DNA from 2 places in the Hyphomicrobium sp. DY-1 genome. Region 2 is predicted to be linked to the other one. Evidence: riboswitches for the same ligand, from Rfam matches in the RefSeq annotation. Region 2 holds a riboswitch; the other holds the start of a gene.

Region 1 (7,365 bases), 170 kb from region 2:
GCCGTCGGCGCGTGCCGTCGAGCTTGTAAACACGCTCGCCATCAGCAGCGAAGCGAGAACGAACGATAAAAACCGAACCATGGCGTTCCTCGTGGATGAATGATTTCGCCAGGCTTTTTCCGGGCCAATCCCGGCCGCCTAGCGCCGCGGCGGGCAGTGTTGCCGCCCTTATGGCGATTTGACGGCTAAGCCGCAACCCACAAGGCGGAATTACGTATTCGACGCCTCTCCAACAAGGCGAAGGCCGGGATGCTGGTAAACCGAAATATCGGTCATGTTGGCCGTTGTCTGGGTGCCGACCTCCGTCGGCATGACGGTGGTTGGGAGCAACCGCGCTTTTCCCGTCATCCTCGGGACGAGCCCGAGAACGATAAATTTGCGCAATACACCAAACGTCATCCCGGCGCAGGCCGGGATCCAGACAAGCTTCCGCAGAGCATTCTTACGCTGCTTGGGTGCCGGCGCCGGTGCCTAGCCTTAAGGCCGATCTTTCATGCCGCGCGAACGCCCGCCCATCTTCGACGGCTCTTCAGGTGCCTTTGCAAGCAAAGACTCGTCGTCGAACCCCGAGATCATGTGCCGTTCGAGATCCTGGACTATTCCGGCCGGCGAAACCGTCACGCCCTCTCGCACCAGCCGCGCAAACTGCTGATCGCGATGCGGTCCGCGCCCGATGGCGCCGCCTTTGGCGACCACGCGATGCCAAGGCACAAGATCGCGTTCGTCTTCGGAAAGCTGCCCCATGAGCGTGACGACGAGTGGTGCGGGAACTCCGAGTTCACTCGCAAGCCTGTCGGATGAGGCAACTAGGCCAAGCGGAATTTTTCGCAACAATTTCAAAAGTTCGGCTTTAACGGGGAGCACCATATGAGTGCCTTAGCGAGGTTTGGCGGCCTTCGCCTTGAGGCGCTTCAGCACGCCTTTCGAAACGAACGGCGAGGGATCGCCGCCCATCGTCGCCACAGCCCGCACGAGGTTCGCCGCGATGTGCCGCACGGCAGGAGACGCCGCAACATAGACCGTCTGGATTTCCGGCGCCATTTCGCCGTTCATCCCAGCCATCTGCATTTCATAATCGAAGTCGGTGCCGTCGCGCAGACCGCGAATGATGATCGATGCCTTGTGCGTCCGCGCCGCATCGACCGCCAGCCCCGAAAACGTCACGACCACAATCTCGGTCTTAGTCGCCTCGACGATTGGCTGCACTTCTTCTTCCAGCATCGCAACGCGTTCGCTGTCGTCAAACATCGGCGCTTTGCCCGGATTGACGCCGATGCCGATGACGAGCCTGTCGAGCAACCCCGCGGCCCGCCGGATGACGTCAGTATGCCCAAGCGTCACGGGATCAAACGAGCCGGAATAAAAACCAATGCGAGCCATATGCGCCTTCACCATTCAGGAATGTCCTGAATAGCCTCTGCCCCTCCCCTTGCCCAGAGGGCCAGACGACGTTTCACCAATAGGATGAATAAATCCGCGTGGCATTTCGCAGGACTTAAACGGCGGAGGTGGCCCCGCGATCACATTCGCGCGGAGCCACATCGCCAAAGGACCGGCACGTTCGAAAACGCGCCGGCCAAGTTGCTCGCAGCCTATGACGTTTCTGTCACGGAGGAAGCGCTAAGGCAGCGAGAAGACAGTCAGAGAACCGCCGAGGTTGGTGTAATCCGACAGGCCCGAGTAGCCACCGACGGCACCGAGGCCATCGGTCGGGTTCGTCAAGCCGGCAGCGAGACCGATACCGGCCCAGCCACCAACGCCCGAAAGCACAGCAACGTACTGCTTGCCATCGTGCATGTAGGTCATCGCGTTACCGATGATGCCCGACGGCGTCTTGAACTTGTAAAGCAGCTTGCCGGTCTTCTGGTCGACGGCCTTGAAGTAGCCTTCGAGCGTGCCGTAGAAGGCAACGCCGCCGGCCGTCGTCAGAGCACCTGACCACACCGAGAACTGCTCCGGATCCGACCAGACGATCTTACCCTTAGCGCCATCCCACGCGATGAAGTTACCCATGCGCTCCGGCTTATCCGGACCGGGGAACATCGAAAGCGTGGCGCCGACGTAAGGCTGACCGGCCGTGTACGAGACCTTGAACGGTTCGTAGTCCATGCAGACGTGGTTCGTCGGCACGTAGAACAGGTGAGTCAGCTCCGAATAGGAAGCCGGTTGCTGATCTTTCGTTCCGAGAGCCGCAGGGCAGATGCCCTTCGTGTTAAAATCCGTACCGTTCGCGAACGTCGAGTACTTCTTCACGCGGATCGGACGGCCGTAGTTCGGGCTCGACTTGTCGAGATCGATGCCGGTCGCCCAGTTGACGATCGGATCATACTTCTCGGCAACGAGCGGCTCACCCGTGACGCGATCGATCGTATAAGCAAAGCCGTTACGGTCGAAGTGCGTCAGCGTCTTGTGCTCCTTGCCCTTGATGTTCATCGTCGCGAGCAGAGACTCGTTGATGCCGTCATAGTCCCACTCGTCGAACGGCGTCATCTGGTAGGCCCACTTGGCGATACCGGTGTCGACGTCACGCGCGAAGTAGGTCATCGACCACTTCTGATCGATGGGCTTGCCATCCGGTCCCGCACGCTGAGCCGCGTTCCAGGTCGAGGGATTGCCCGTGCCGTAGTAGATCAGGTTGAGCGCCGGATCGTAGGACATGTAGCCCCAGGTCGAACCGCCACCGATCTTCCACTCATCGCCGTTCCAGGTCTTGAGCGAGGAGTCTTTGCCGACCGGCTTGCCGAGCGACATGGTCTTCTCCGGATCGACGAGGATGTCGGAGTCGGGACCCATCGAGTAGGCGCGCCACACCTTCTTACCGGTGTTGATGTCGTAAGCGGTCAGATGGCAGCGAACGCCGAATTCGGCGCCCGAGATGCCGATGATGACCTTATCCTTGACGACAAGCGGAGCACCCGTGCCCGTCTCGCCCTTCTTCGGATCGCCGTCGACGACCTTCCACAGTTCCTTACCCGTCTTCGCGTCGAGAGCGACGAGGGCGGTGTCGGCCTGATGGAGGAAGATCTTGCCTTCAGCGTATTGCACGCCACGGTTGACCGTGTCGCAGCACATGACCGGAATAACCGACGGGTCCTGCTTCGGCACGTACTTCCAGATGATCTTCTGTTCGTGCGCGAGATCCAAGGCATAGACGATGTTCGGAAATGCCGTGTGGACGTACATGACGTCGCCGACGACGAGCGGGCCGCCTTCATGGCCGCGAAGAACGCCCGTCGAGAACGTCCAAGCCACTTTCAGCTGACCGACGTTTTCGGTGTTGATCTGGTCAAGCTTGGAATAGCGATGACCACTATAATCGCCCGACTGAATGGCCCAGTTATTGGGGTCTTGCGATAGTTTAATCACGTCCTCATTGGCCCAGGCCGGCGACGAAATTGCCAGCAGAGCAACGGCGGCCGTGGAGCTAGCCCACTTCCTCATTACTTCCTCCATGTGCTAGCGTCGCTTATCGCGACGCAGCTGAGCCCACTCGGCCGTCGCCGGGAGGATGAAGGAGTTTCAGAAGAGAGGGGTTGCAAGCGTGGAAAGCTCAACCACTCGACTGTCTCCTCCATCCCCCCGACTTCTGAGTTGATGAAAGAGACACGCCTCTCCCGTGGCAGGAAAATAGAAACGATCCTACCGCGGCCTCACTCGAAGAATGAGGACATCAACGCAGTAGGAATCATCAGCCATCGGGGCGGTTTTACGGGAGATTCCATTCCCAGGCCGGGAACATTGAGCAATGCAATCACGAAGTCAATGCAAATTGTCACGTCTGCGCGAACATTCGTGATTGACAGTGAGGCCGGCTGGGCCACAGCGCAAATACGACTGGGCGCAAATCAGATGCTGCGGACCGCAAGAATTAAGCAGGCCGAATTCACCGCCCACGGTAAATTCATTCTCCCCGCGCGCAAATTCACTTCGGATTGCTCTTCAGAAAATCGATGATCTGCTTGCGCGTCGCCGCGTCGCCGACGCCGCTGAACGGCTTCATGTTGTTATTGGGAACGACCGCATTCGGGTTGGTGATGAACTTATCGAGCGTCGCCTCATCCCACGTGATGCCTGACGACTTCATCGCATTCGAATAATTGAACCCCTCAGCCGTTCCCGCTTTGCGACCGATAATGCCGTGCAAGGTCGGGCCGAGGCGATTGTCGCCCTCCTTCCACGAATGGCAGGTCCGGCAATTGTTATTGAACGCTTCCGGCCCAACCTCTTCCGCCGCAAACGCCATCTCGATCAGCATCGGCGACAATGCAATTGCACAGCCAGCGAATATCGCGCGCATAACAGTCCTCTCTCCGACGCTGTGCGCCGGATGTTTTGCTTTTTGCAACTTGTTCCTGCTTCGCCAACGCAGTGAACGAAATGCCGTTCCGCGTGAAAAGCCGAGGCCGTCAGCCATCGCGAAAACGCCCGCGGGCGGCCCGTGGAGGCATGCGCCGCGCAGTCTTCAGCGCACCGATTCTGCCACCATTCCACGCCGTTCGCCGCGATCTCGCCGGCGCTTCACGGCGGCAATCGCAACACGCCCAAACATGACTCAATAACCGTTTGATATGAAAGAGATTTTCTAAATTCTGTGGAGCCGTGGCACGACGCCGCGCAGGTGGCATTCGGTTTCCGTTTCGGCTACAGTATAAGCACTGGTTTCCCGTCGGCCGCTGGTGCGTATCACCCCCGCCGATCTCATCCCGGAAAGAGCTGACTTTGACCGACAATAACGACGAAGAAAATCCGTCCGGCCGCGAGCCGAGCGACATCCGCCCGATCTCCATCTCGGACGAGATGAAACGCTCCTATCTCGACTACGCGATGAGCGTCATCATTTCCCGCGCGCTCCCTGACGTGCGCGATGGCTTAAAGCCCGTCCACCGCCGCATTCTCTTCGCGATGAACGAACTCGGGCTCGACTGGAACAAAAAATACGTCAAGTCGGCGCGCATCGTCGGCGAAGTGATGGGCAAATATCACCCGCACGGCAACCTTGCGATCTACGACGCGCTCGTGCGCCTCGCGCAGGATTTCTCTATGCGCGTGCCCCTCGTCGACGGCCAAGGCAACTTCGGCTCCATCGACGGCGATCCGCCTGCAGCCGAACGCTACACGGAATCGCGTCTCGCCAAAGTCGCGGGCTTCATGCTCGATGACCTCGACAACGACACCGTCGATTATCGCGACAACTACGACGGTACGATTCAAGAGCCAACCGTCCTGCCCTCGAAATTCCCGAACCTGCTCGTCAACGGCGCAGGCGGCATCGCGGTCGGCATGGCAACCAACATCCCGCCGCACAACCTCGGCGAAGTCATCGATGCCTGTATCGCCGACCTCGACAATCCCGAGGTCAGTCTCGAAGACCTGACCCAGATCATCCAGGGCCCGGACTTCCCGACGGCTGGCATCATCCTCGGCCGCGGCGGCATTCTCAATGCCTACCACAAGGGCCGCGGCTCGATCATCATGCGCGCACGCGTCAAGGTCGAGAACATCCGCAAGGATCGTGAGGCGCTCGTCGTCACCGAGATCCCCTATCAGGTCAACAAGCGCACGCTGATCGAAAAGATTGCCGATCTCGTGCGCGACAAGAAGATCGAAGGCATCTCCGACCTTTGGGATGAATCAAACCGCGAAGGCATCCGCATCGTCATCGAATTGAAACGCGATGCCGTCGCCGACGTGGTGCTCAACAACCTCTACAAATATTCCGACCTGCAGACGACGTTCGGCGCCAACATGCTGGCGATCAACGGTGGCCGCCCGGAAAGCCTGAACCTCAAGGACTTCATCTCGGCCTTCACGAGCTTCCGCCAGGAAGTCGTGACGCGCCGCATCAAGCACTTGTTGAACAAGGCCCGCGCCCGCGCTCACGTCCTCGTCGGCCTGGCCATCGCCGTCGCCAACATCGACGAAGTCATCAAGCTCATCCGTTATTCGGCATCTCCCGCCGAAGCCAAAGAGCAGTTGATGGCGCGCGACTGGCCCGCGAAAGATATGACGCCGCTGATCGAGTTGATCGCTGATCCGCGCCACAAGGTTTCGGCCGAAGGCACGTATCGCCTCTCGGAAGAGCAGGCCAAGTCGATCCTCGAACTGCGCCTCGCCCGCCTCACCGCCCTCGGCAGAGACGAAATTTCCGACGAGTTGAACAAGATCGCGACCGAGATCAAAGAATACCTCACGATCCTCGCTTCGCGCGCCCGCGTCGTCGACATCGTCAAGGGCGAGCTGCAGTCGATCAAGGACGAATTCGCGACACCGCGCAAAACCGAGATCATGGATTTCGACGGCGACGTCGAAGACGAAGACCTCATTCAGCGCGAAGACTGCGTCGTGACTGTCAGCCACAAGGGGTACATCAAGCGGGTGCCGCTCGCCGCCTATCGCGCCCAGCGCCGCGGCGGCAAAGGCCGCTCCGGCATGTCGACGCGCGACGAGGATTTCGTCACGCAGTTGTTCGTTACCTCGACGCACACGCCCGTGCTGTTCTTCTCCTCGCGCGGCATGTGCTATCGCATGAAGGTTTGGCGCCTGCCGGCTGCATCGCCGCAATCTCCGGGCAAGGCGCTCGTCAACCTGCTGCCGCTGGAAGAAGGCGAAGCCATCACCTCGATCCTGCCTCTGCCGGAGGATTCTTCCACCTGGGGCGACCTTGAGCTGATCTTCGCCACCCGCTCCGGCAACGTCCGCCGCAACGCTCTGGCCGACTTCGAGAACATCAATCGAAACGGCAAGATCGCGATGAAGCTCGACGAGGGCGACCGCATCGTGCAGGTCGCCATCTCGACACCGAACCAGGACGTGCTGCTGACCAGCGCGGAAGGCCAGTGCATCCGCTTCCTGATCTCGGACGAGATCCGCCTCTTCAAAGGGCGTGACTCGACCGGCGTTCGCGGCATCAGGCTCGACGACGGCGACGAAGTGATCTCGATGGCGATCCTCAATCATTTTGAGGCGCCCGCCGAAGAACGCGCCGCTTATTTGAAGCAGGCGAACGCACTTCGCCGCTCGGAAGATGCCGAGGATGCCGAAACCGTTCCGGCAGAGAGCGACGGCGAGGAAGCCAGCGGCGACGCCATCACACTCACGCCGGAGCGCTTCGCCGAAATGCAGGCTGCCGAGCAGTTCGTGTTGACGGTGTCGAACAGGGGCTTCGGCAAGCGCTCCTCGTCATACGAATTCCGCACCTCCGGCCGCGGCGGCAAAGGCATCGTCGCGATGGTCGCGAACGAGCGCAATGGCCGCCTGCTCGCCTCCTTCCCGATCGGCGAGAACGACCAGATCATGCTGGTGACGGACGGCGGCCAGCTGATCCGCTGCCCGGTGCACGACATCCGCATCGCCGGCCGCAACACG
Region 2 (7,365 bases):
CCGGAACGTTCCCTCGGCAGGCTCACCAAATCTCAAGATGGTTTGGTTTAAGCTCTTGCCGCTGCACAGCGGGCGAGGCGACCACCGCCTCGCCGCCCGGCGCTGGTTATGCAGCGGGGAGCAGTCAACCAGCACCGTACCGGGACCGGCTACACATGTGTGTTGTCGGTCTCGGGTTCCTTCATTGGTGCATGGATGAGCCGTTACCCCGCCCGGATCAGCCTCGGCGAGAGGATGCGCGGGAGATGGTTTCCAAGTTTTAAACCTAAGGAAGATTTACGAACACTCGCGCAATTGCTCCGAATGTAGAAAACATAAATGCCGGAGTTGCTGTCGTGTCGCGGAGCCAAAAGCTCATTCGGCAAAACAAAACGGCACAGGCTCGCTTGTGCCTGCGCCGTTCGCGGAAGGAGAGAGGAAAGGGCGATCAGACGCGAAGCGGCGAAGTGTTGCCGTCTCAGTGCACCGCCGCGATCGCGATTTCCGTGAAGAGAAGCGAAAACAGCAACACGCCAGCAAACATGCCGAAAAAGCTTTGTCCGGTCGGTTTCATTGTCATTCTCCCATTCGGGCATTGTGGCTAATGGAAGTCCTACGCGTCGCTTAGCCACCTTGTCATGAGATGGGGGCTTTCAGTTGGCGAGCAACGGCGTCCTCACGCACTTGTGCGCGTTTTGCCCTTACGGATTGGACAGCTTTCGGATAGGGCTGCCGAGTTTCGGGATTGGGGCTCGGCGATAAGATTACTCCGCGGCGGCAACGCTCTTTGGCGGTGCCGGGAGCGCCTGTTCCTCGTCGCTCGCGCTTGCGGAGACGTGAACGACGCGGTCGTGAAGCGGCAGCAGCGACGAGCGATGGCCGATGGAAACAATCGCGGTATCGGGCAGTTTGTTTCGTATCGCGGTCAGGACGCGCGCTTCGGCGGCTTCGTCGAGTGCAGACGTTGCCTCATCGAGGAAAAGGATATCCGGACGGAGCAGAATGGCGCGTGCAAGCGCGACGCGCTGCTGCTCGCCGACCGAGAGGATATTGTTCCAGCGCTCGACGACGTTAAGAGATGGTTTCAGGTGTTCGAGGCCCGTAAGTTTTAGGATGTCGGAGATTTCTTCGTCCGACGGCTGGGCTTCCGTCGCCGGGTAGGTGAGCACGCTATGGAGCGAGCCCAGCGGGAAATAGGGCTTTTGCGGGAGCGCGAGGAGGCGGGCGCCGGATCTGGTGAGGATCACACCCGTCGCGTGAGGCCAGTAGCCCAGAATGGTGCGCAGCAACGTTGTCTTGCCGGCGCCTGATGGAGCCATCAGGAGCACCGACTCGCCCGGTTCGATATCGAGATTCACCGAGTTCAACAGCTTCTTGCCGCCGGGCGTTGCAAGCGAAATGCCGGCAAGGCTCAGCACGCCGTTGGCATTCGTCGTGCCCATCGAGACGGCGGATGTCTCGCTCGCCGTCGAGGCGAGCTGCATCTGATCGGAGAAGCCGGAAAGCCGGTCGACGACGGCGATCCATTCCGCCAGATCGGTATAGGAATTGACGAAGAACGACATCGACGATTGCACCTGGCCGAACGCGCCAGCCGTTTGCGTCATGACGCCGAGCATAATTGCGCCTGCGAAATAATGCGGGGCCATGATGAGGAACGGCAGCACGACGGCGATCTGATTGTATCCAGTCGTGAAGAATGTCAGAAATTTCTGGCGCCGCATGATGTCGTGCCAGTTGGTTACGATATCGGAGAAACGATCGCGCAGGATATTGCGCTCGGCGTTCTCGCCGCGCAGCAATGCGATCTGTTCGGAGTTTTCGCGAAGGTGCACCAAGCCGAAGCGAAAATCGGCTTCGCGCCGCTGGCGACTAAAGTTGAGGCTCGCCAATGTGCGGCCGATGAGATGCGCTCCGACGCTGGCCACGAGCGCGAATATGGCTGCGAGCCAGACGAGATAACCATGGGCGCCGATGTGATATCCTGCGATCTGCAGCGGAACCTCGGCTGAAATTCCCCACAGTATGATGCTGAATGAAACGAGGCTCGTGATCGACGACAGGAAGCCAATGCCGAGAGAGAGCGTTCGTCCGATATAAAGTGCGATGTCCTCAGCGATACGCTGGTCGGGGTTGTCGGCTGCCTCGCTGCGGAGACGCATGCGGTAGTGGGTGCTGTTCTGGAGCCAGCGGTGAACATAGCGCTCGGTCATCCAGCGCCGCCACCGGATCTGCAGCCATTGATTGAGATAGAGCTGATAAACCGACGAGATAATGAAGGCCGCGGCGATCACCGAGAATATGGCGAGCTGGTGCCAGAAGGCGCCGACGTTTTTCGTCTGAAGCGCGTTGTAGAACTCGGCGTTCCAGCTGTTGAGCAAAACGGACAGCCCAACCTGGCCGAATTCGATGGCGAGGACGACCAAGAGAAGGCTGCCGCCGATCCAGCGTTCCGCAACGGTGAATTTCAATCGGGAGCTGATGCGAACGACACCCGAATCTTTCGAGAAGAAGTAGGGCGTCGTCAGTTGCCAAATCGCGCTCAGGCGCGAGCGCGTATCATTCCGCATCACAATTCCACATCACGGTTGCTTTGCATCCTCAGCGGGCCAGCTGCGGTTTTGAACCATCCGCAAGGCCGTGTGGCTCCTCATTTCGTCGAGGGTGGCGCGAGGCACATTTCCGGAGGGTGGCCAGAACCTTAATTATTTGCAAGCGTTGGCGGGATGCGACGCGACTTGGCTGAGGTTGTCAAACGCCGATGCACTCGTGACGCACACAAGCTAGTTTGGGCCGCCCGGAAAATCGTGTACTTGAGTAAGCGATGGGGATGGGGTTCCCCCGATAACCGCCATTGTGGCTGATGACTCCTACGATAGCCGTTTCCGACGGGAGACGGCCGTTGGCTGAAATGCTGAAGAGGAGCCTCAAATGAATTTCACGACATGTCTGGTCGTTATGTTCGGCGGAGCTATCGGGACCTTGTGTCGGTATGCCGGGTCGTATCTTGCCCTTCCGATCAGCGGCACGCTGCCGTGGGGCACGATCCTTATCAATATTGCCGGGTCATTTATCATAGGCTTTTTCGGCACGCTGACCCTGGCGCATGGGCGTTATCCGGTCAGCGAAGAATTCCGCCTGTTCGTGATGGTGGGGATTTGCGGGGGCTTTACAACTTTTTCGTCATTCAGTCTGCAGACACTCGATCTTCTCCGCTCGGGCGCTATCGGGCGCGCTGCGGTCAACATTGGGTTGTCCGTCGTGCTTTGCATCCTGGCCGTGGCGGCAGGGCACTTCGTCGCCGCCTACTTCAACGCCGGCGCAACGGAAATTGCGCAGACGACATTGGAAGAAGACGCCTAGGGCGTCTCCTTTCCTTCGGCGCAGGGGTCAAGTCGCGATCTGGGACTTCGCCAGCGTGACGTTGATGCTGTGCACGGCGCAGCTTTGAGCGAGGTCGGCTTTTTCTCCGGGGTTGAGGACGTTGATATTGGCTCCGGAGGCTGATGCTTTCGGCCATTGGCCTTTGGGCGCCAGCAGCACGCCCGCTGGAACCGCCGATGAAATGCCAACACTCAACTCGATGGAGCCGGTCTTGCTGCTCACCTGCAACCGGTTCCCGGATTTGACGCCGATCGTTTCGGCGTCGGAGGGATTGAGCCAAGCTTCGCACATTTGCAGACGGCGGGCGATCTTGCCGTCATTGGCGTAGCTGCTGTTCATGAGCCATTCGGAGGCAGGCGACAGCATACGGTATTCGCCCAGAGCCGGACGGCGCTCCGATAATGGCGCAGGGGCCGACGGCAATCCGGCCTCGACAAATTGCGTGCCGGTCATTTCGATCTTTCCTGACGGTGTGCGATAGTCGTGTGATGCAAACTGAACATTCGGGTCTTCGGGCACGTACATCGTGCCTGCGGCTGCGAGTGTTTTGAAATCGAGTCCTGGGCGAGCTTGGCTCAGAATCGTTTCGATAATGACATCGTCGGTTTCATGCAGCTCAGGATCGGTGAGACCCATTGCGGCTGCAAGGCGCCGAAAGATCTCCTGATTGGGGAGCGCGTCTCCTAGCGGCGGAAGGGCTGCAACCTGTGCCGAGACGGAATGGGTAAAATACGACATGACGACATCGTCGAATTCCAGAAAACTCGCCGCGGGCAGAACGAAATCCGCGTAGTCGGCCGTATCGGTCTGGAATAGATCGACCGTGACTTGGAGAAGATCCTCGCGCCTCAGCGCCTGGCGCAATCGCGCCTGCTCCGGGCTCGAGGCCGCGATGTTGTTATTCCAGGTGAAGAGCGCTTTCGTCTCGCCGCTTTCGAGCCGCGCCGCGAGATCCATATGGCTGACGGATTGGGGATCGGCGTTGAGATGCGAAGCGGAAAGATAACCGCCGTCGACGCCTCGGGCGTCCCAGCCGTTGAGATAGAGGAAACCGGCGCCGAGCTTTCCGATGTTGCCCGTCGCAGGTGGCAGCAGGCCGACCGAACGCATGGCGTTGCCGCCGAATGTCTGGCGCTGGAAGCCTTGTCCCATCCATAGTAGCGATGGGCCGTCCGCGTAGAGCAGCGCCGCTTTTTCGATGAGGGCCGCAGGAACGCCGGTCGTTGCCTCCGCCCAACTCAATGTGCAAGCGTCGAGTTGCGGTTCGATGTCGTCCCAGCCGATACAATGGCGTGCAAGAAAATCGCGGTCGAGCTTTCGGGCCGATTTGATGACGGCGAGCATCGCGAAGGCAAGCGCCGCGTCGGTGCCGGGAAAGAGCTGCAGATGAATGTCGGCCGCTTCAGCCGTCGCGTGGCGGATCGGATCGACGACGATCGTTGGGACGCCGCTGCGCGCCACCCAGTGCTCATGGACGTGAGGCGCTGAGGCTGACGGGTTCGCCCCCCAGATCAAGACGCATTTGCTGGAACTGACCGTGCGTGGGTCGAAGCCGCGGGTCGATTCCCCGAACGCGAGTTGAAGCGCGACGTGGCCCGCCTTGTTACAGACCGTGTCTGGGTCGACTTCAGTCGCTCCAATGCGATTGAAGAAACGCAGCGGAAACAGCCCGGCGATCAGCGAGCACGTTCCAGTGTAATGGGTTTGCAGGATGGCTTGGCCGCCGTCGGTCGCGATAATGCTGTGCAGCCGTTGCGCGATCTCCGATATGGCATCATACCAGGAGACCTCGTCAAACTGTCCCGATCCTTTCGGGCCGACGCGCTTCAACGGAGTCGTTAGCCGATCCGTCTTGCTGCGCCACACGCCGTTGTAGGCAATCGAGCACTTGCCGCAAAGCTTGCCGCGGCTCATGTCGTGATTGGGATCGCCGACAACCGACACCGCGCCGTCGCTCGCCATTTTTACGATTATGCCGCACGCGTCGTAACAGTCCCGGGGACACGTTGTCTTGACGATTGCCTGCGTTGCCATTGCGCCGAACCTTCCTGGAAGCGTAGAGCCGCTTCAAATCTAGTCCGGAATTTCAGCGCTGGTAAAGGCTTTCGCGTTGGGCGCAAGTGCGGGATCGGCGAGGGATGATCGGAGCTTAGGTTATGCATGAATGCACCGCACGATGACGCTTTATCCGGCAGTTGAGGCATCCAGAGCAGGCAGGCTCGCATCGTGTTGCGTATCACCCGGGAGCGCCAGATGGACTGACGGTATGACCCCGCGTCGCTCGCAATCGAAGGTGCGATGATTTCAGGCCTCCGGGACAATTGCTGTGTCCGTGGCGAGCTTCTGTGTTCTGCATCTTGCTCGCCTCTGCTCTGCGGGAGGTTTTCTGGTGCGGCTTGTCGCAATTGCGTGATGCCATGTGCTGCTATTCTTGGCGAATTGAGTCGATTCTTTTTTGCCGGGAGCCGTGATGCGGGGACGCTTGGTTTTTCCCGCAGCTTGTCTCGCGTTCTGTCAGCTGCTGTGGGGATGCGCGATCGAAAACGCCGACATTGCTTTGCGTGGGAAGTCGGAACTGGTCGGTCTTCGTGAGCGGGACGTTTTGATGTGCGCCGGGCATCCGACGAGCGAGGACAGCATACCCGGCGGCAAGATCTGGATGTACGAACACGGACAGGCGACCGGCGGCTTCACGGTTCAGCCGGTCATACCGCTGGCAGGAGCGCAACTCTCGGACCCCAACAGCGGCTATTGCCGCGTCCAGTTCCGCTTCTCAGGCGGCAAGGTCGCCGAGGTCTCCTATGCGGGCGCGACGAGTTCCTGGGGCCGCAAAGACGCCGTTTGCGCGCCGATTATCCGCAACTGTCTCGATTATCGGGGGCGGTAGGTAGCGCCGTTTCAAGACCAGACCGCTACCTGAACACGCGCGCGGCGAGCGCCTTGGCGACGAGGTGCGGCTTGATCTGGGTAACGGCCGTCGACGCCTTGCCTGAAAAGATGAGCTGAAGGACCTGAGCTTTGGTTTGCTCCGTCAGCTCGAATTCCAGTCCGAAGCCGTTTGTCGTCGATCGGCGGATGTGGGCGTCGACGTCGATGCCGGCGAAGTGGGCGTTGACAGTACTACCAATCGGAAGCGGCGCATTGCCGAGAAGATGCATGCCGCTCACAGATATATCGGATGCGCGATAGACGGCGCTCGAAGTTTTCGCCGACAACCTGACAGGAAGGTCCATCTCGAAGCGCTGACCGGCGCGCCGCTGTTGCTGCTCGCTACAGACGTAGCAGCAGAGCGTGAGCACGACGATGTTATACCAGCTCCAGAAAAGAGCGATGGCGCTCGACTCTGCAAGCGGGCGCGATTGATCCATAAGAAACGCGTTGGCAATGCCGAGCATCGTGATGGCGAGGAGGGTTCCGAAGATGCGCAGCAGCGGCCACTGGACAAAATGCCGGCTGCGATCGCCGCCTTTTGCCGTCACTTTGAATTTCTGGCCTTTCGGCTTCAAGAGGCCGGAGACGACCGCTTTCAAGACGTCCATGGAGCAGAGCATCTGATAGAGGTCCGTCATCAGCGGCAGCACGCGGCCTTCCGTCAACCACGTGAAGATCGCCCACTGTGCGACGAGGAACGGCGCCAGATACCAGATCGCATCAATGACGTTTGCGTGGACGGCCTCGATCCCAAACAGCAGATAGAGAGCCGGCACAACCACACCGAGAAGTCGAAAGAGGTGGGTCGCCGACCAATGCAGGAACGTCTCGCAGAGCATGATGCGATCGACGATCGGCAATTTGTTCCCGAGGCGTAGCGGTCCGCTCGGGCCGCGGCAGATTTGAACGAAACCCAAGGCCCAGCGGCTGCGCTGGCCGCTATATTCGGCGAGACCCTCGGGTGCTAAGCCCAGTGACAGGGCTTCGTTTAAGTAGACGGTCCGGAAGCCCTTTTCGCGCAGGCGGAGGGAGAGGAGATAATCTTCGGTGACGGAATCAGTTGGAAAGCCA

What was found. Region 2 has a riboswitch for fluoride ahead of crcB (fluoride efflux transporter CrcB). Riboswitches for the same ligand answer to the same signal wherever they lie in the genome.
Region 1: linked by a shared signal. The riboswitch ahead of RLW41_RS16740 (methanol/ethanol family PQQ-dependent dehydrogenase) and the one ahead of crcB (fluoride efflux transporter CrcB) in region 2 are both predicted to bind fluoride.

What each region holds. Positions count from the first base shown of each region.
Region 1 covers NZ_CP134870.1:3,459,425-3,466,789, reverse strand. Annotated here, with positions in the region: gene RLW41_RS16755 (peptidylprolyl isomerase) at 1-81, opposite strand, end outside; gene RLW41_RS16750 (MGMT family protein) at 478-867, opposite strand; gene coaD (pantetheine-phosphate adenylyltransferase) at 877-1,380, opposite strand; gene RLW41_RS16740 (methanol/ethanol family PQQ-dependent dehydrogenase) at 1,621-3,441, opposite strand; fluoride riboswitch at 3,673-3,735, opposite strand; gene RLW41_RS16735 (c-type cytochrome) at 3,923-4,297, opposite strand; gene gyrA (DNA gyrase subunit A) at 4,720-7,365, shown strand, end outside.
Region 2 covers NZ_CP134870.1:3,633,629-3,640,993, forward strand. Annotated here, with positions in the region: gene RLW41_RS17565 (ABC transporter ATP-binding protein/permease) at 744-2,549, opposite strand; fluoride riboswitch at 2,797-2,859, shown strand; gene crcB (fluoride efflux transporter CrcB) at 2,911-3,342, shown strand; gene RLW41_RS17575 (molybdopterin-containing oxidoreductase family protein) at 3,370-5,397, opposite strand; gene RLW41_RS17580 (hypothetical protein) at 5,834-6,250, shown strand; gene RLW41_RS17585 (glycosyltransferase) at 6,276-7,365, opposite strand, start outside.